3 regions of the Streptomyces sp. GD-15H genome follow, and region 2 is predicted to be linked to each of the others. Evidence: predicted binding sites of a transcription regulator. Region 2 holds the regulator's gene; each other region holds the start of a gene.
What was found. Region 2 encodes HspR, which represses chaperone genes until heat shock. Its sites were predicted from a motif close to TTGAGNNNNNNNNNCTCAA; they were not measured.
Positions count from the first base shown of each region.

Region 1 (5,866 bases), 2.8 Mb from region 2:
CACACACCGTTTGGGAAGGCAACCTCTTCAAGGGCAGCGGGGTCGTCACCTTCGACTCCTCCGGCAGCATCGGCGAGCAGCCTGTCACCTGGGCGTCGCGCGCGGAGGAGGCGAACGGCAAGACCAGCCCCGAGGAGCTGATCGCCGCCGCGCACTCCAGCTGCTACTCGATGGCCTTCTCCAACATCCTCGACAAGGCCGGCAACCCGCCGACCCGCCTGGTGACCTCCGCCGACGTCACCTTCGTGCCCGGCGAGGGCATCACCGGCATCCACCTCATCGTCGAGGCCACCGTCCCCGGCCTGGACGAGGCGGCCTTCCGCGCCGCGGCCGAGGACGCCAAGGTCAACTGCCCGGTCAGCCAGGCCCTGACGGGCACCGAGATCACGCTGACGGCGAAGCTCTCCTGACCCGCTAGGGCTTGTCCGGCGGATCAGGTCGCAGGAAATCGGCGGCGCCCATCAGCGCAGGTGAGCGGGGGCGATGGGGGAGCGTCCAGCTGCAAGGCGGAGGAGGGCGTCGACGCGAGGGAGGGCGTCCCCTGCTCGAGCTCGTCGAGAGCCCGGGGGAGGGCGTGCCGGACCCCGCGTCTGCGGCAGGATCCGACGGACAGGCCCTGGCCCCGTGGTACACCCGCAGGCCGTCCCGTCGGGGCGGCCTGCGCCGCGTCCCCCTCCGGGAGCCGATGTCAGGGAGCCGCCCCGTATGACGCCACGGCCCGCCGTCTCCGCCCACCGGGGAGGCTCCGAACGCGCCGCCCCCGCGACCCGGGAGGCCTACGAGGACGCCCTGCGGTCCGGTGCGGAGTACGTCGAGTTCGACGTACGGCGCACGGCCGACGGGGTCTTCGTCGTCCACCACGACTCCCGCGCCGGACGCACCGGCCCGCCGCTGTCCGCGCTCACCCACGCCGAGCTCTGCGCGCGCACCGGGCACCGCGTCCCCGTCGTGGACGAGGTCATGGATCTGATCGCCGGGAAACTCGTCGGGCATCTCGACCTGAAGGAGACCGGTCACGAGCGGGAGCTGATCGACCGGGCGATCTCCCTGCTCGGCCGGGACGGCTTCGTCGCCACCAGCCTGGAGGACCGTTCCGTGGCCGCGATCACCGCGGCCTTCCCCGGCGTGCGCACCGTGCTGTCCCTCGGCCGGGACGGCACGGGGATCCCGCGGGCCCGGCTGGCGCGCACCCGGTTGAGCGAACTGCTGCCCCTGCGCCGGGTCCGCGCCTGCGGCGCCCACGGGATCGCGGCGCACCGGCGGCTCGCCCGCGCCGGGGCGCTGCGCGAGGCGGCCCGCAACGGCCTGTTCACCATGGTGTGGACGGTCAACGACGACGCCCCGATGCGCGGTTTCCTCACCGACCCGCGCGTGGACGTCCTCATCACCGACCGGCCCCGGCGCGCCGTGGAACTGCGCGCCGCCCCGCCCACCGCGCCGCGCGGCGGTGGACGAAACGGGTGACCGTGGCCGCCGAAACGAGCGGTTGACAAACAGTCCACGTAAACTATTGACAACAGCCCGCTCAAGTTTTGTGCTGGAAGCCTTGAGGTCCAAAAGAGGTGTGCCCTGGCGGAAGGGGACAGCGATGGGACGTGCGGTCGGAATCGACCTGGGAACCACGAACTCGGTGGTGGCCGTGCTGGAGGGTGGTGAACCCACCGTCGTCGCCAACGCGGAGGGCGCGCGGACCACACCCTCGGTGGTGGCCTTCGCCAAGAACGGCGAGGTGCTCGTCGGCGAGGTCGCCAAGCGGCAGGCCGTGACGAACGTCGACCGCACCGCGCGCTCCGTGAAACGGCACATGGGCGACGGACAGTGGCACTTCCCCGAACAGGGCTCCGTGGACGGCACCCGCTACCGGGCGCAGGAGTTGTCCGCGCGGGTGCTGCAGAAACTCAAGCGGGACGCCGAGGCGTACCTGGGCGAGGACGTCACCGACGCGGTGATCACCGTGCCCGCCTACTTCGACGACGCCCAGCGGCAGGCGACCAAGGAGGCCGGGGAGATCGCCGGGCTGAAGGTCCTGCGGATCATCAACGAGCCCACGGCGGCGGCCCTCGCGTACGGCCTGGACAAGGAGCACGAGCAGACCGTCCTCGTCTTCGACCTGGGCGGCGGCACCTTCGACGTGTCGCTGCTGGAGATGGGCGAGGGCGTCATCGAGGTGAAGGCCACCAACGGCGACACCCACCTAGGCGGCGACGACTGGGACCAGCGCCTCCTCGAGCACCTCGCCCAGCGCTTCAAGAACCACTACGGCATCGACCTGACGCAGGACAAGATGGCCGTGCAGCGGCTGCGCGAGGCGGCGGAGAAGGCCAAGATCGAGCTGTCCTCCTCCTCCGAGACCACGATCAACCTGCCCTACATCACCGCCTCCGCCGAGGGCCCCCTGCACCTCGACGAGAAACTCACCCGGGCCCAGTTCCAGGAACTCACCGCCGACCTGCTGGAACGCTGCAAGACACCCTTCCACCAGGCCGTCAAGGACGCCGGTGTCAAGCTCTCCGCGGTCGACCACGTCATCCTGGTCGGCGGCTCCACCCGGATGCCCGCCGTGACCGACCTGGTCCGCGAACTCACCGGCAAGGACCCGCACAAGGGCGTCAACCCGGACGAGGTCGTCGCCGTCGGAGCGGCCCTTCAGGCGGGCGTCATCCGCGGCGACGTGAAGGACGTACTGCTCCTCGACGTCACCCCGCTGTCCCTGGGTATCGAGACCAAGGGCGGCATCATGACCAAACTGATCGAACGCAACACGACCATCCCGACCCGGCGCTCGGAGACCTTCACCACGGCCACCGACAACCAGCCCTCGGTCGGCATCCAGGTCTACCAGGGTGAACGCGAGATCGCGGCGTACAACAAGAAGCTCGGCGTCTTCGACCTGACCGGTCTGCCCCCGGCGCCGCGCGGCATCCCGCAGATCGAGGTGGCCTTCGACATCGACGCCAACGGCATCATGCACGTCTCCGCCAAGGACCTCGCCACCGGCCGGGAACAGAAGATGACCGTCACCGGCGGCTCGGCGCTTCCCAAGGACGACATCGACCGCATGATGCGCGAGGCCGAGCAGTACGCCGACGAGGACCGCAAGCGCCGCGAAGCCGCCGAAACCCGTAACCAGGCCGAGCAACTCGTCTACCAGACCGAGAAGTTCATCCGGGACAACGGCGACAGGATCCCCCCGGACACCAAGTCCGAGGTCGAGGCCGCCGTCGCGGAGCTCAAGCCTCTGCTGGAGCAGTCCGCCGACACGGCCACCCTGCGCGCCGGTGTCGAGAAACTCGCCACGGTCAGTCAGAAGATGGGCCAGGCGATGTACGCCCAGGCCGGTCAGGCGCCCACCGGCGACGCCGGGCAGCACACCTCACCGCAGGAGGAGGAAGGCGTCGTCGACGCCGAGATCGTCGACGACGAGAACGACGGACGTGACGGGCACCGCGGACAGGCCGGGCGCGGCGGTGCTCAGTAGCTGTCCCGGAACTCCCGCAGCAGCTTCTGGGTGTGCTGGGTGGTGGCGGCCCGCGCCACCATGTGGTCCAGGACCTCCAGATGCGCCGAGACCTCCTTGCGGGAGTCCAGGTACAGGGCGCCGGTCAGATACTCGGTGAACACCATGTCGGGCAGCTCCGGCTCGGCGAAACGGAACAGCGAGAACGGCGCGTACGTCCCCGGGTGCGGGCCGTCGGCGAACTCGGCGACCTGAACCGTGATCCGGTCCCGCTCGGACCACTTCAGCAGCTTGTCGAACTGGTCGCGCATCACCCGGCCGTCCACGCTCACCGGCCGCCGCAGCACCGTCTCCTCGATGATCACCCACAGGTGGGGCGGATCCGGGCGCTCGAGGAGCCGCTGCCGCTCCAGACGCAGCGACACATGCCGCTCGACCGCCTCCGGCCCCCGGTTCCCGATCGTCCCGGCCTCCAGGACGGCACGCGCGTAGTCCTCCGTCTGCAGCAGCCCCGGCACGAAGTGCGGCTCGTAGGACCGGATGATGCGGGCGGCGCCCTCGAGGCTCACATACAGGCTGAACCAGTCGGGCAGCACGTCGTGGAACCGCTGCCACCAGCCCGGACGGTTCGCGTCCTCCGCGAGCCCGATGAACGTGGCCGCCTCGCTCTGCCGCACCCCGTAGGCCGTCAGCAGGATCTGGACGTACGGGATCTTCAGCGCGACCTCGGCCATCTCCATCCGCCGTACGGTCGCGGGCGCCACCCGCAGGACCCGGGCGGCCTCCTCACGGGTGAGACCCGCCGTCTCCCGCAGCTCCTGCAGCCGCCTGCCGAGCACCACCTGGCCCACGGTGGGTGCGGCCCGTCGTTCACTCACGCCACGTCTCCCCAACGCCCCCGGACACGGGTTCAGTCTGTCATGCCGGACCGACCCTCTCACGGGTGACGGCCGGGCGCCCCTGTTCCCGGGCGTCCGGGGCATTACCTCCCGGGTAATCGACCGCGACCCACCGTGGGCGGGATCGTGGACGCACCGGGTTCCGGGCCGGCGCACTCCGGCCCGGAACCCGGCCCAGTCACCGCAACCGACCCCGACGGAGGGTGATTCGTCATGTCCGCGACCCAGCTCGCCGTGCTCGCCCGGACCTCCGAGCCGCAGTCCGTGCTGCGCCGCTTCCTGGCCCTCGACGCCGCTGTCACCGGCGCCAACGCGCTCGCCTACCTCGCCGTCTCCGGCCCGCTCGGGCGCTTCCTCGGCACCGGCTCCGGCCTGCTGCTCGGCGTCGGCGCCTTCCTCGCGGTGTACGCCGCCGGTGTGGGCCTGCTCGCCTCACGAAGGCACCCGCCGACGCTCGGTGTGCGGGCCGTCGTCGAGGCCAACCTCGCCTGGGCGGCGGTGAGTTTCGCCGCGCTCGCCCTCTGGCTCACGCCGAGTACCGCGGGCGCGGTCTGGGCGGTCCTCCAGGCGCTCGTGGTGGCCGGCTTCGCCCTGCTCCAGCACATGGCCTTGAAGACCCGTCAACTCAGCCAGGACTGAAGGTACTCGGCCGTCTCCGGATCGGCCGGGAGGAGGGTCTCCACGGCCAGTTCGGCGACGGTCACGTCCATCGGAGTGTTGAAGGTGGAGATCGACGACACGAACGACAGGAGCCGGCCCTTGTGCTCGATGAGCATCGGCAGCGCGAAGTACGCGACAGGAGCGGCCCGTTCTTCCCCGTACGCGTTCCCGACCCCCTCGCCCGGCTCGGGTTCCGGCACCGGGAACGCCGCGACCTCCTCGTACAGCGCCCGCAGCGGTGCGGACCGGCGGAGCGCGATCTGCCGTTCCATCTGCTCCAGCAGATGCCCGCGCCACTCCCGCAGGTTCCGGATCCGGGGCGCCAGCCCGTCGGGGTGCAGCGTGAGCCGCACCGCGTTCAGCGGCGGTGCCAGCAGCGACTCCGGCACCCCGTCGAACAGCGTCATGACCCCGCGGTTGGCGGCCACGACGTCGTACATCGCGTCCACCACCAGCGCCGGATACGGCTCGTATCCGCCGATCAGCCGCTCGATGCCCTCACGCAGCGCGTCCAGCGCCGGATCGTCCAACGGGGTCTCGGGGAACCGGGGTGCGTAACCGGCCGACAACAGCAGCGTGTTGCGCTCCCGCACCGGGACGTCCAGGTGCTTGGCCAACCGCAGCACCATCTCCTCGCTGGGCCGGGAGCGGCCGGTCTCGACGAAGCTGATGTGCCGGGCGGACGAGTCCGCGCGCAGCGCGAGTTCCAGCTGGCTGACCCGTCGCTGCTCCCGCCAGGCCCGCAGCAGCGGACCCACGCCTCCGGCAGCGGCAGGGGTGGTACCGGTCAGGAGAGTGCTCATGCCGGGACGGTAGCCGAGAGGGCGCCGTACGCGGGAGCCGTACCTTC
Region 1 covers NZ_CP149447.1:1,353,495-1,359,360, reverse strand. Annotated here, with positions in the region: gene WJ438_RS06635 (OsmC family peroxiredoxin) at 1-410, shown strand, start outside; gene WJ438_RS06630 (glycerophosphodiester phosphodiesterase family protein) at 706-1,464, shown strand; gene dnaK (molecular chaperone DnaK) at 1,589-3,478, shown strand; gene WJ438_RS06620 (helix-turn-helix transcriptional regulator) at 3,472-4,335, opposite strand; gene WJ438_RS06615 (hypothetical protein) at 4,570-4,995, shown strand; gene WJ438_RS06610 (helix-turn-helix domain-containing protein) at 4,977-5,819, opposite strand.
Region 1: a site for HspR is predicted at 1,511-1,529, ahead of dnaK (molecular chaperone DnaK). Genes of this name have one in related genera too.

Region 2 (5,866 bases):
GGGGATTCTCGTCCGGGAAGAGTGACCATCGTCCGGCGCGCGCCGTCCAGGCCGGCCTGCGCGATACGCACGCCCAGTTGGGTACGGCTGGCCGCGCCCAGGGTCTCCGAGAGGCGGGCGATGTGCGCCCGGCAGGTGCGCACACTGATGCCGAGGCGCTCCGCGATCACCGCGTCCTGGTGGCCCTCCGCCAGCAGCGCCGCGATGGACTGCTCACGGTGCGAGATGCCCTCGATGCCGGTGTCGGGCAGCGGGGCGGTCAGCGGGATGGCGAGCCGCCACAGCCGCTCGAAGACCGTGCCCAGGTATTCCACCAGCGCCGGGTGCCGCAGCTCCAGCGCCATCGTGCGCTCGGCGTTGGCGGGGATGAAGGCGACCGTGCGGTCGAAGAGGATCAGCCGCTCGATCACCTCGTCCAGCGTCCGCGCCTCCACCGCGTCGCCCATCAGCTCCAGGTACGTGTGCAGCCCCTGGCCGTGCCGGGCCACATGCGTGTAGAGGTCCCGCATCCGCACCCCGCGCCCGCGCAGCGCCGTCGCCCGGTGCAGTCCCTCCGACAGCTCCGCCTCGCGCCGGATGCCGCCGGGCTGGACCGTGAGCACCTCGGTGGTGCACGCCTGCGCCGCCTCGTCCATCGAGGCCTGGATACGGGCCAGTCCGTCCAGCACCCGGATCGCCGGGCCCTCCGTGGCCGAGGGGGAGGCGGGCACCTGGTGGCCGAGACCGGCGTACCACTCGAACGCCGCGACGGCCGAGCCCACCCGGCGCTGGCTCGCGCTGACCTCGTCGTACATCCCGCGCAGCAGCCGGGTCATGACCTCCTGCGGGGCGGTCGGCACCAGCCAGTCCATGTCGTCGGGATCCGGGTGCAGCAGGGCCAGTTCCATCAGGCAGGGCACCGGCTCCGCGTCCCGGCGCGGCACCCGGCCGCGCCGTACGGCCCGGGAGTACACGCGGTCCCCGGCGTCGCACAGTCGGTCAGCACCATGCGGATGCTCGTCCGTCCCGCGCCCGGCCATCGCCCGCTCCACCCCCGGTTCCGCCACTTTCCGATGCGCCACTATGCGCGGACACCCCCGGCTCCGCAACACGACTCCCGTCGGTGCGGCGGCCGGCAAGCATCGGTATGACCCGCTGTCTCCGTGCCTGACGCGGTCACCTCGCCACCACTGGACGGGCGGCCGCGGGCGGCCGAAAAAACGCCGGAACGGCGGGACTCGGGGTGGTGACGGGACAACACCGCCGGGGAGCACGGTGATCCGCGCGCCCTTGCAGAACGTTCACGCACCCCGGACGGAAGACGCGGCGGCCGGCGGCTACTTCAGGCCGGCCGCGGCGCACGCCTCCTTGTACTCCGCCGTGCAGATGTCCGCCACCTTGTAGATCTCGTCGGCGATGACCGTGTCCTTGATGTTGCCCTTCGTCAGGGCGACCACGGGCACGAGCTGCGCCGGGATGTCCTTGTGCGTGGGGCTGTCGACCCGCTCGCGGGTCAGCGCGTCGAACTGGATGCTCTTGCCCTGGACCCGCGCCACGGCTATCTCCGCGGCGTTGTCGGCCTCCAGCGGGTAGGACTTGTAGACGCTCATGAACTGCTCGCCCGCGATGATCCGCTGAACCCCCACCAGTTCGGCGTCCTGCCCGGTGATCGGGGGCAGTTCGGTCACCCCGGCGGCCTCGAGTGCCTTGATGATGCCGCCCGCCAGGGTGTCGTTGGCCGAGTAGACGGCGGCGATGTTGTCCTTGCCGATCGCGTTGATCGCCTCGGCCATGTTGGCCTCGGCGTTCTCCGGCTTCCAGTCCTTGGTGTCGTAGGACTTGGCGATGGTGACCTTGCCCTTGAGCTCCGACAGCGCGCCCGCCTTGAACTGCTTGGCGTTCGGGTCGGTCGGGGAGCCGTTCATCATGACGATCTTGCTGGTGAGCGCGTCGTCGCCACCGAGTTTCTCCAGCAGGGAACGGCCCTGGACCTCGCCGACCAGCTCGTTGTCGAAGGAGATGTACGCGTCGATCGGGCCCTCGGCCAGCCGGTCGTAGGCGATGACCGGGATGCCCGCGTCCTTAGCCTGCTTCACGTCCTCGGCGACGGCACGCGAGTCGACCGCGTCCAGCACGATGACGTCGACCCTGTCCTCGACCATCTGCTGCATCTGGCTCGACTGCTTGTCGGCGTCCGCCTCGGCGTTGGCGTAGGCGACCTTCCCCTTGTCATTGGTGAGCGACTCCACCTTCTTCTTGAAGATGGGGTAGTCGAACTGCTCGTACCGGGTGTTGGCCTTCTCCGGGAGCAGCAGCCCGACCGTGATGTCGTCACCCTTCGTGGGGCTCGCGTCGTCGCTGCTCCCTGTCGCGTTGATGACGCCGCAACCGGCAAGCATGACGGACATCGAGGTGGCGGCCACTGATATGGCGATACGACGCATGCGAGGGCTCACTTCAGGTGCGTTTTGGACGTGGGCACAACATTGCGGCCCATGTGACTGAAAAGCCAACGCTTCAGCCACCACTGGCGTCAAGACCAACTACTTAACGAGATGAACACAACACGGTGCGCTGAAGTCGTGAGGACCCGGCGAAAGACTCGCACAGACGCCCAGGAGAAGCACACATGCGCTGATCACAGGCGCGCGCGGGTCCTGCGCCGGGCGCACGGGACGGCGGGTGAGGGGGCGTCAGCAATGTGCGCACATGTGAAAGGCCCGGAGGTTCGGACGAACCTCCGGGCCTTTCAGGACACTTCACTTTTCAGCCGAACGGAACTTCCCCGTCAGGCCGGGTCGTTCGCAGGGCGGTGTGTTGCCGGAGCCCGGCGCGTCCGTCGGATCAGTCGGGCTGCTGCTGACGCTTCGGCCGCCACACCACCAGCGCGCTGGTCTGCTGCACCTCCTGGTACGGCACCAGGTCCCGGCGGTACGACGCGTGCACCGCGGCCTCGCGCTGCCGCATGGTCGCCGCCGCGCCGTCCAGCGCGCCCTCCAGCTCCGCCACCCGGGCCTGCAGCGCGACGACCTGGTTCTCCAGTTCGATGATGCGCTTGATGCCGGCCAGGTTGATGCCCTCGGCCTGCGACAGCTGCTGCACCTGACGGAGCAGCTCGATGTCACGGGCCGAGTAGCGGCGGCCCCGGCCGGCGGCGCGGTCCGGCGAGACGAGCCCCAGACGGTCGTACTGGCGCAGGGTCTGCGGATGCAGACCGGAGAGCTGGGCCGCCACCGAAATGACGTAGACCGGCGTGTCCTGCGTCAGTTCATACGGATTGTGTCGACGGCCGTCCATCTCCATCAAGCTCCCTTCGCGGCCTGGAACAGCTCCGCCCGCGGATCCTCACCCGCGATCGCCTCGCGATACGCCTCCAGTGCGTCACGAGCCTTCCCCGGCAGGTCCTTGGGAACACTCACCTCGACGGTGACCAGCAGATCGCCGCGCGAGCCGTCCTTGCGGACCGCTCCCTTGCCGCGGGCCCGCATGGTCCGCCCGTTGGGCGTCCCCGGGGGCAGCTTCAGCGTGACCGGCGGACCGCCGAGCGTCGGGACGCGGATCTCCCCGCCGAGGGCCGCCTCCGGATAGGTGACCGGGACGGTGACGGTGAGATTGTCGTCCCGGCGGCCGAACACCGGGTGGCTGCCGACGTGCACGACGACGTACAGGTCGCCCGCCGGGCCACCGCGCTCGCCCGGTGCGCCCTTGCCGCGCAGCCGGATCCGCTGGCCGTCGCTGACGCCCGCCGGGATGCGCACCTGCATCGTCCGCGAGGACTTGGCCCGGCCGCTGCCCTTGCAGATGTCGCAGGGGTTCTCCGCGATCAGGCCGCGGCCCTTGCAGTCCGGGCACGGGTCGGTGAGCGAGAAACCCCCGCCGCTGCCCCGGGCGACCTGTCCGGTGCCGACACAGGTCGGGCACACGCGCGGTGTGCCGTTCTTGTCGCCGGTGCCCGAACAGCCCTTGCAGGCCTGCTGGGAGGACATCCGCAGCGGGACCGTCGCCCCCTCGATGGCCTCGGTGAAGCTCAGGGTGACCTCGGACTCGATGTCCTGGCCGCGCCGGGGCTGGGTACGCGTGGTGCCGGTGCCGCCGCGGTTGAACAGCCCGCCGAAGACGTCACCGATCCCGCCGCCGAATCCGCCGGCACCTCCCTGGCCACCGCCCTGGCCGCCTCCGAAGAGGTCACCCAGGTCGAAGTTGAACGACCCCCCGGCGCCGCCCGCTCCCGGCCCTGGCCGGAAGCCGCCGCTGCCGAAGAGCGACCGGGCCTCGTCGTACTCCTTGCGCTTCTTGGCGTCGCCGAGGACGTCGTTCGCCTCGGAGATCTCCTTGAACCGCTCCTCCGCCTTGGCGTTGCCCTTGTTGGCGTCCGGGTGGTACTCGCGGGCGAGTTTCCGGTACGCCTTCTTGATCTCTGCCTCGGTGGCGTCCTGAGGGACGCCGAGGACCTTGTAGTAGTCCTTCTCGATGAAGTCCTTGGTACTCATCCCCGACGTCCCTCCTTCCTTGCCCGCCGGGGCGGACCGGCCTGTTCTGCCCGCCCCGGCTTCCTCACGCCCGCTGAGGCGTCAGCCCTCCTGGGGGCCACCGGTCTCCTTCTCGTCCGCCGCCGCCTCGGTCTCCTCCTCGGCCGGCTTGTCCGGCTGAGCGCCCGGCTGCGGCTCGGCCACGGCCACCCGCGCGGGGCGGATGGTGCGCTCACCGATGCGGTACCCGGGCTGCAGAATCGCCACGCACGTCGTCTCGGTGACGTCCGGGGCGTAGGAGTGCATCAGGGCCTCGTGAACCGTCGGGTCGAAGGGCTCGCCCTCCTTGCCGAACTGCTGCAGGCCCATCTTCGCCACGGTCGACTCCAGCGACTCGGCGACGGACTTGAACCCGCCGACCAGCTCGCCGTGCTCCCGCGCGCGGCCGATGTCGTCGAGCACGGGCAGGAGCTCGGTCATGAGGTTCACCGCGGCGACCTCCTTGACCGCGATCCGGTCGCGCTCGACCCGGCGGCGGTAGTTCTGGTACTCGGCCTGGAGGCGCTGGAGGTCCGCGGTGCGCTCATCGAGCGCCGTACGCACCTGGTCCAGCTGGGCCACCAGCCCGGCGTCGGGACCCGAGTCCCCGGCCGGGGCCGCCGCCTCCTCCGCGGAGGGGGTGGCGACCTTCGGCTCGGCGTCATCGGTCGGAACGCCTGAGGGGACGTCGGGCTGCTGCGACTGTTCGTCGAAGCCCGGGGTCTCCTCGGTCACGCCGCACCGTCCTTACGTTCGTCGTCCACGATCTCGGCGTCGACCACATCGTCGTCCGCCCTGGCGTCACCGGCACCCGCACCGGCTCCGGCGGCACCGCCCGCGGCCTGGGCGTCGGCGTACATGGCCTGGCCCAGCTTCTGCGAGACGGCGGCGACCTTCTCCGTGGCGGTGCGGATCTCGGCGGTGTCCTCGCCCTTGAGCTTCTCCTTCAGCTCGGCGACGGCGCCCTCGACCTCGGTCTTGATCTCGCCGGGAACCTTGTCCTCGTTGTCCGCGAGGAACTTCTCGGTCTGGTAGACGAGCTGCTCGCCCTGGTTGCGGGACTCGGCGGCCTCGCGGCGCCGGTGGTCCTCCTCCGCGTACCGCTCGGCCTCCTCACGCATGCGGTCGACCTCGTCCTTCGGGAGCGAGGAGCCGCCGGTGACGGTCATCTTCTGCTCCTTGCCGGTGCCGAGGTCCTTCGCCGTGACGTGCATGATGCCGTTGGCGTCGATGTCGAAGGAGACCTCGATCTGCGGGACGCCGCGCGGCGCCGGGGGCAGACCGGTCAGCTCGAACATGCCGAGCTTCTTGTTGTACGCGGCGATCTCGCGCTCGCCCTGGTAGACCTGGATCTGCACCGACGGCTGGTTGTCCTCGGC
Region 2 covers NZ_CP149447.1:4,103,685-4,109,550, forward strand. Annotated here, with positions in the region: gene WJ438_RS19165 (helix-turn-helix transcriptional regulator) at 1-25, shown strand, start outside; gene WJ438_RS19170 (LuxR C-terminal-related transcriptional regulator) at 1-1,019, opposite strand, end outside; gene WJ438_RS19175 (sugar ABC transporter substrate-binding protein) at 1,317-2,423, opposite strand; gene WJ438_RS19180 (heat shock protein transcriptional repressor HspR) at 2,824-3,276, opposite strand; gene dnaJ (molecular chaperone DnaJ) at 3,282-4,469, opposite strand; gene grpE (nucleotide exchange factor GrpE) at 4,551-5,222, opposite strand; gene dnaK (molecular chaperone DnaK) at 5,219-5,866, opposite strand, start outside.

Region 3 (5,866 bases), 1.1 Mb from region 2:
CGGGGTTGGTCAGGGAGGCGGTGACGCCGGTGAAGTCGTCCATCGTCAGCTTGTTGTCGCGGGCGCGACGGACGATGTCCTCGTAGGCCTGCCAGAACTCGAAGAAGTTCAGCGTCTCGGCCTTCTTGATCGCCGCGACGACCAGCTGGCGGTCGCCGTTCGGCTTGACCAGGTCGATGGCGAGACCGAGGTTGACGTGCTCCGGCTTGACGAGAGTGGGCTTGCCGTCCACCTTCGCGTAGTGCCAGTTCATCGCCGGCATCGCCTTGATGGCCTGGACCATCGCGTAGCCGATGAGGTGCGTGAAGGAGATCTTCCCGCCGCGGGCACGCTTGAGGTGGTTGTTGATGACGATGCGGTTGTCGAACAGGAGCTTCACCGGGAGCGCGCGCACGGACGTGGCCGTGGGCAGCTCCAGCGAGGCGTCCATGTTCTTCGCGACGGCCGCGGACGGGCCGCGCAGCGTCACCTGCTCGGGGCCCTGCTTGGCCTCGTCGGCGGGCTGCGCCTTGGCTGCCGGGGCCTTGGCTGCCGGGGCCTTCGCGGCGGCGGGCTTGGCGGGGGCCGGGGCGGCCTTCGCCGGAGCGGGCGCCTGCGCCGGGGCCTTGGCGGCCGGCTGGGCTGCCGGTGCCGCGGCGGCGGGCGGCGGGGCAGCGGGCGGCGCGGGGGCGGGCGCGGGTGTGGCGGCGGGCTGGGCCGGAGTGGCCGGCGGAGCCGTCGTCGTGCCCGCGGTCCCCGTCGCCGCGTTGCTCACCGGAGCAGAGGACTGGGGCGCCCCCGGCTTGTAGTCGGCGAAAAAGTCCCACCAGGCCCGGTCGACCGAGTTCGGGTCCTGGAGGTACTGCTGGTAGATCTCGTCGACGAGCCATTCGTTGGCACCGAAGACCGCAGCGGGGTTCTTGCCCGCTTGGTCGGTGTCGGTCGAGATGCTCGAGTTACTGGGGGACTGTGGCGACACGGCGTCAACCGCCCTCTTCCGCTTCACAAGATGATGGACAGCGGAAATTAAGGCTACGCCTCCAAGACCGAGAAGGTCAGGCCGGGCCCGTTCAACGTCGCGTAAGTCACATCTCAGAGGGCGTTTCGGCGCGGGAAATGGCGGGAAACAAACGTGGTTCCGCTTCTTCGGGCCGCGTCGGGCATGGAGCGGCCACGACCCGGCGCACTCGCGACACGGGCCTTTGCCTGATCACACGTGTCCGTCAGGACGAACACAGGTGGATCTTGTGACTCCGCTTCGCACCCTACGTCAACCTGACGAGGGAGACGCTCCCGGAAGAGTGATAAGAATCCGGCAACCCCGCTCGGATTCGGCCACCCCGATCCGTCCGCCGTGGAGATCGACGGCCCAGCGGGCAATCGCCAGACCGAGACCGGTGCCGCCGTCGCTGCCCGGTCCGTGCGGCAGATTGACGCTGCCGCGGTTGAACCGCTCGAAGACGCGGTGCCATTCGGTCCGCGGAATGCCGGGCCCCTCGTCCAGAATTTCCAGCCGCAGTGAATCCGGCTGCGTTCCGGGCCGCGCCCTGACCGTCACGTGGCCGTGCGGCGGACTGTGCTTGACCGCGTTGTCGATGAGGTTGGCGACCACCTGGTGGATGCGCTCCGGGTCGACGTGCGCGGTCAGCTCCGGCGGCGAGACGTCGAGGCGCAGATAGACGTCCGTACGGGTGTGGCTGCCGGAGCCGGTGGCCATGCCCGCGCGCGCCGAGGCGACCATGTTGGCCTCCTTGAGCACGCCGGACAGGTACGGCCACACCTCGAACCGCTGCCGCTTCAGCGGGACGACACCGTTGTCCAGGCGGGACAGGTCGAGCAGCGTCTCCACCAGCCGGCCGAGCCGCTCGGTCTGCTTCAGCGCGGTGCGCATCGTCTCGGGGTCGGCCTCGGTGACACCGTCGACGATGTTCTCCAGCACCGCGCGCAGCCCCGCGATCGGGGTGCGCAGCTCGTGCGAGACGTTGGCCACCAGCTCCTTGCGCTGATGGTCCTGGGCCTCCAGCTCGTCGGCCATGACATTGATGGTCTGGGCCAGGTCGCCCAGCTCGTCCCGGCGGTTCTCCCGCACCCGGCGGGTGTAGTCGCCGTGCGAGATGGACCGGGCCACGGCGTTCATGTCGTCCAGTGGAGCGGTGAGCGAGTGCGCCACGAACTGCGTGATGAGCAGCGTGGCGATCATCGAGAAGACCGTGATGAAGCGCAGCTCGGTCTTGGTGTGCACCGCGACCACCGAAAGACCGGTGGTGATCAGCACCGAGATGACGACCAGCGCACCCAGCTTGGTCTTGATCGAGAACGGGCGGACACCGCCCCGGGGGCCGGGGCCCCCGGGGCCTCTCCGTGCGGCCGGCCCGTCGCTCATGGCGTCGGCGTCTCCAGGGCGTAGCCCACGCCGTGCACGGTGCGGATGCGCTCGGCGCCGATCTTCCGGCGCAGCGCCTTGATGTGGCTGTCGACGGTCCGGGTGCCGGAGGCGTCCGCCCAGTCCCACACCTCGGCCAGCAGCTGTTCCCGGGAGAGCACCGCGCGGGGCGTGTTCGCCAGGCACACCAGGAGGTCGAACTCGGTGGGTGTCAGGTGGACGTCCTCACCGCGCACCCGCACCCTGCGCTGTGCGTGGTCGATCTCCAGCTCGCCCAGGCGCAGGATGCCGCTGCGCGGTGTGGTGGCCGCCAGGGCCGCCCGCTCCATGCGGCGCAGCAGTACGTGCACGCGTGCCGCCAGTTCCCGCATGGAGAACGGCTTGGTCATGTAGTCGTCGGCGCCGACGCCCAGTCCGACCAGCATGTCGGTCTCGTCGTCGCGCGCGGTCAGCATCATGACCGGCACCGGCCGCTGGGCCTGCACGCGCCGGCAGACCTCCAGGCCGTCGAAGCCCGGCAGCATGATGTCGAGGATCAGCAGGTCGGGCTGCCATGCCTCCGCCGTGTCGACGGCGGACGGACCGTCGCCCGCCGTCTGCACCAGGAATCCCTCGGCACGGAGGCGGGTCGCGACGGCGTCCACGATCGTCGCATCGTCCTCGACCACCAGGACCCGGCGCTGTGCGCCCGGGGTGGTCGCCGCCGTGCCGTTGTGGGAGGTGTGTGTCTGCTCCATCGCCCGCCCCTGAAGTGTGCTTTCCGGAATCCGTGGGGTGATCCGTCTCTGCGCATGACTGCGGTTGACGCTTGAATGATCGGCGTCAGGGCAGCAGCGTACGGGGAGTCACCACGCCTTTGCTATCCAGGGCGGACGCCGAGGTGTACGACGTCCGGAACGCCCCGGGCAACCGGGACCTCTTCGGTACGCACCTGTTGGAACCCGGCATTCCGCAAGGTTCCCTCGAAATCCGGAGATGGCTTGGCGGACCACACCGCGAGCACCCCGCCAGGTCTCAACACCCTCGCGCAGTCCAGGAGTCCGGTGGGGGAGTAGAGCCCTTCATTGCCCTCGGTGACGGTCCAGTCGGGCCCGTTGTCGATGTCGAGGCAGAGCGCGTCGAACGTGTCGGAAGTCTCATTGACGTACGCCACCAGGTCGGTCTCGACGATCGCCGCGCGGGGATCGTCGAGGGCGCGTGCGGAGAACTCGGACAGCGGGCCCGCGCGGTGCCAGTCGATGACGGCGGGTTCGCGCTCCACCACGGTGATGCGCCCCCAGCGGGGCTGGGCGGCGGCGTGAGCGAGCGAGAAACCGACGCCGAGCCCGCCGATGAGGACGTGCGGGCCCGGCCGCGGGCCGCGTCCCGCGCGGGCGTCGGCGGCGTCGAGTGCGGCCAGGGCGGCGTCGATCAGCCGCCGCTCCGAACGGCCGTCGGAGGTGTCCATCAGGAAGCAGCCGTTCGCGATGATCTGCAGCAGGCTGCCGTGCCGGCGGAGCGCCACCTCCCCGTACGGGCCCTCGCGGCGGTCCAGGACTTCGGGAATGTCGTACGGGGTGGTCATGCGTTCATCCTGGCAGCACTTCCTGCTCGGCGGACCGGTGCCGTGCGGGAGTTCCTTCCGCCGCCCTCGCGAGTGATCGCTGAGAGCGAACGCGACCCGGGGAACATTCCGTGACTCCCGAACATTGAGTCGGCATAGCTCAACTTGACTGCCGAAGGGGAGATCATGGCTGATGAGTCCGCACCGCTCGCCCTGCCTGTACTGCCGCTCGACGACGAGGTCGTGCTGCCCGGGATGGTGGTTCCGCTGGACCTGAGCGACTCCGAGGTGCGCGCCGCGGTGGAGGCCGCCCAGGCCGCCGCCGCGTCCGCGCCGGGGAAGCCCCGGGTCCTGCTGGTGCCCCGTGTCGACGGGACCTACGCCGGTACCGGTGTCCTGGGCACGATCGAGCAGGTCGGCAGGCTGGCCGACGGCGACCCGGGCGCCCTGATCCGCGGTCGGAGCCGCGTACGGATCGGCGCCGGGACCACGGGGCCGGGTGCGGCGCTGTGGGTGGAGGGCACCCGGATCGACGAGGCCGTGCCGGAGCCCCTGCCCGGACAGGTGAGCGAACTGGTCACGGAGTACAAGGCGCTCGCCACCGCCTGGCTGCGCAAGCGCGGTGCCTGGCAGGTCGTCGACCGGGTCCAGGCCATCGACGACGTCGCCGCCCTCGCCGACAACTCCGGTTACTCGCCCTTCCTGACCACCGAACAGAAGGTGGCGCTGCTGGAGACCGTCGACCCGGTGGCCCGGCTGAAGCTCGCCACCCAGCAGCTCCGCGACCACCTCGCCGAGCAGGAAGTCGCCGAGTCCATCGCCAAGGACGTCCAGGACGGCGTCGACAAGCAGCAGCGCGAGTTCCTGCTGCGGCGCCAGCTGGAGGCCGTACGCAAGGAACTGCGCGAGCTGAACGGAGAGCACGGCAAGGACTCCGCCGAGGAGTCCGACGACTACCGGACCCGCGTCGAGGCCGCCGACCTGCCGGAGAAGGTGCGCGAGGCCGCGCTCAAGGAGGTCGACAAGCTGGAGCGCTCCTCCGACCAGTCGCCCGAGGGATCGTGGATCCGCACCTGGCTCGACACGGTCCTGGAGATGCCGTGGAACGAGCGCACCGAGGATTCGTACGACATCCAGGGCGCCCAGGCCGTGCTCGACGCCGAGCACGCGGGCCTGGAGGACGTGAAGGAACGCATCACCGAGTACCTGGCGGTGCGCAAGCGGCGCGCCGAGCGCGGGCTCGGTGTGGTCGGGGGCCGCCGCGGCGGTGCCGTGCTCGCCCTGGTGGGGCCGCCCGGTGTCGGCAAGACGAGCCTCGGCGAGTCCGTCGCCCACGCGATGGGCCGGAAGTTCGTCCGGGTCGCCCTCGGCGGTGTCCGCGACGAGGCCGAGATCCGCGGCCACCGGCGTACGTACGTCGGCGCGCTGCCCGGCCGGATCGTGCGGGCCGTCAAGGAGGCCGGGTCGATGAACCCGGTGGTGCTGCTCGACGAGATCGACAAGGTGGGGTCGGACTTCCGGGGGGACCCGTCCGCCGCCCTCCTCGAAGTGCTGGACCCGGCGCAGAACCACACCTTCCGGGACCACTACCTGGAGGTCGAGCTGGACCTCTCGGACGTCGTCTTCCTCGCCACCGCCAACGTCCTGGAGGCCATTCCGGAGGCGCTGGCGGACCGGATGGAGATCGTCCGCCTGGACGGCTACACGGAGGACGAGAAGGTCGTCATCGCGCGCGACCACCTGCTCCCGCGTCAGCTGGAGCGGGCCGGGCTCGCCGCGGACGAGGTCGACCTCGGCGACGGCGCGCTGCGCAGGCTGGCCGGCGAGTACACCCGAGAGGCGGGCGTACGCACCCTGGAGCGGTCCATCGCGCGGCTGCTGCGCAAGGTCGCGGCCCAGCACGAACGGGGCGAGCGGGAGCTGCCGTTCACCGTCACGGAAGGGGATCTGCGAGGACTGAT
Region 3 covers NZ_CP149447.1:3,040,337-3,046,202, reverse strand. Annotated here, with positions in the region: gene WJ438_RS14025 (multifunctional oxoglutarate decarboxylase/oxoglutarate dehydrogenase thiamine pyrophosphate-binding subunit/dihydrolipoyllysine-residue succinyltransferase subunit) at 1-958, opposite strand, end outside; gene WJ438_RS14020 (ATP-binding protein) at 1,250-2,362, opposite strand; gene WJ438_RS14015 (response regulator transcription factor) at 2,359-3,099, opposite strand; gene WJ438_RS14010 (spermidine synthase) at 3,222-3,926, opposite strand; gene lon (endopeptidase La) at 4,092-5,866, shown strand, end outside.
Region 3: a site for HspR is predicted at 4,051-4,069, ahead of lon (endopeptidase La). Genes of this name have one in related genera too.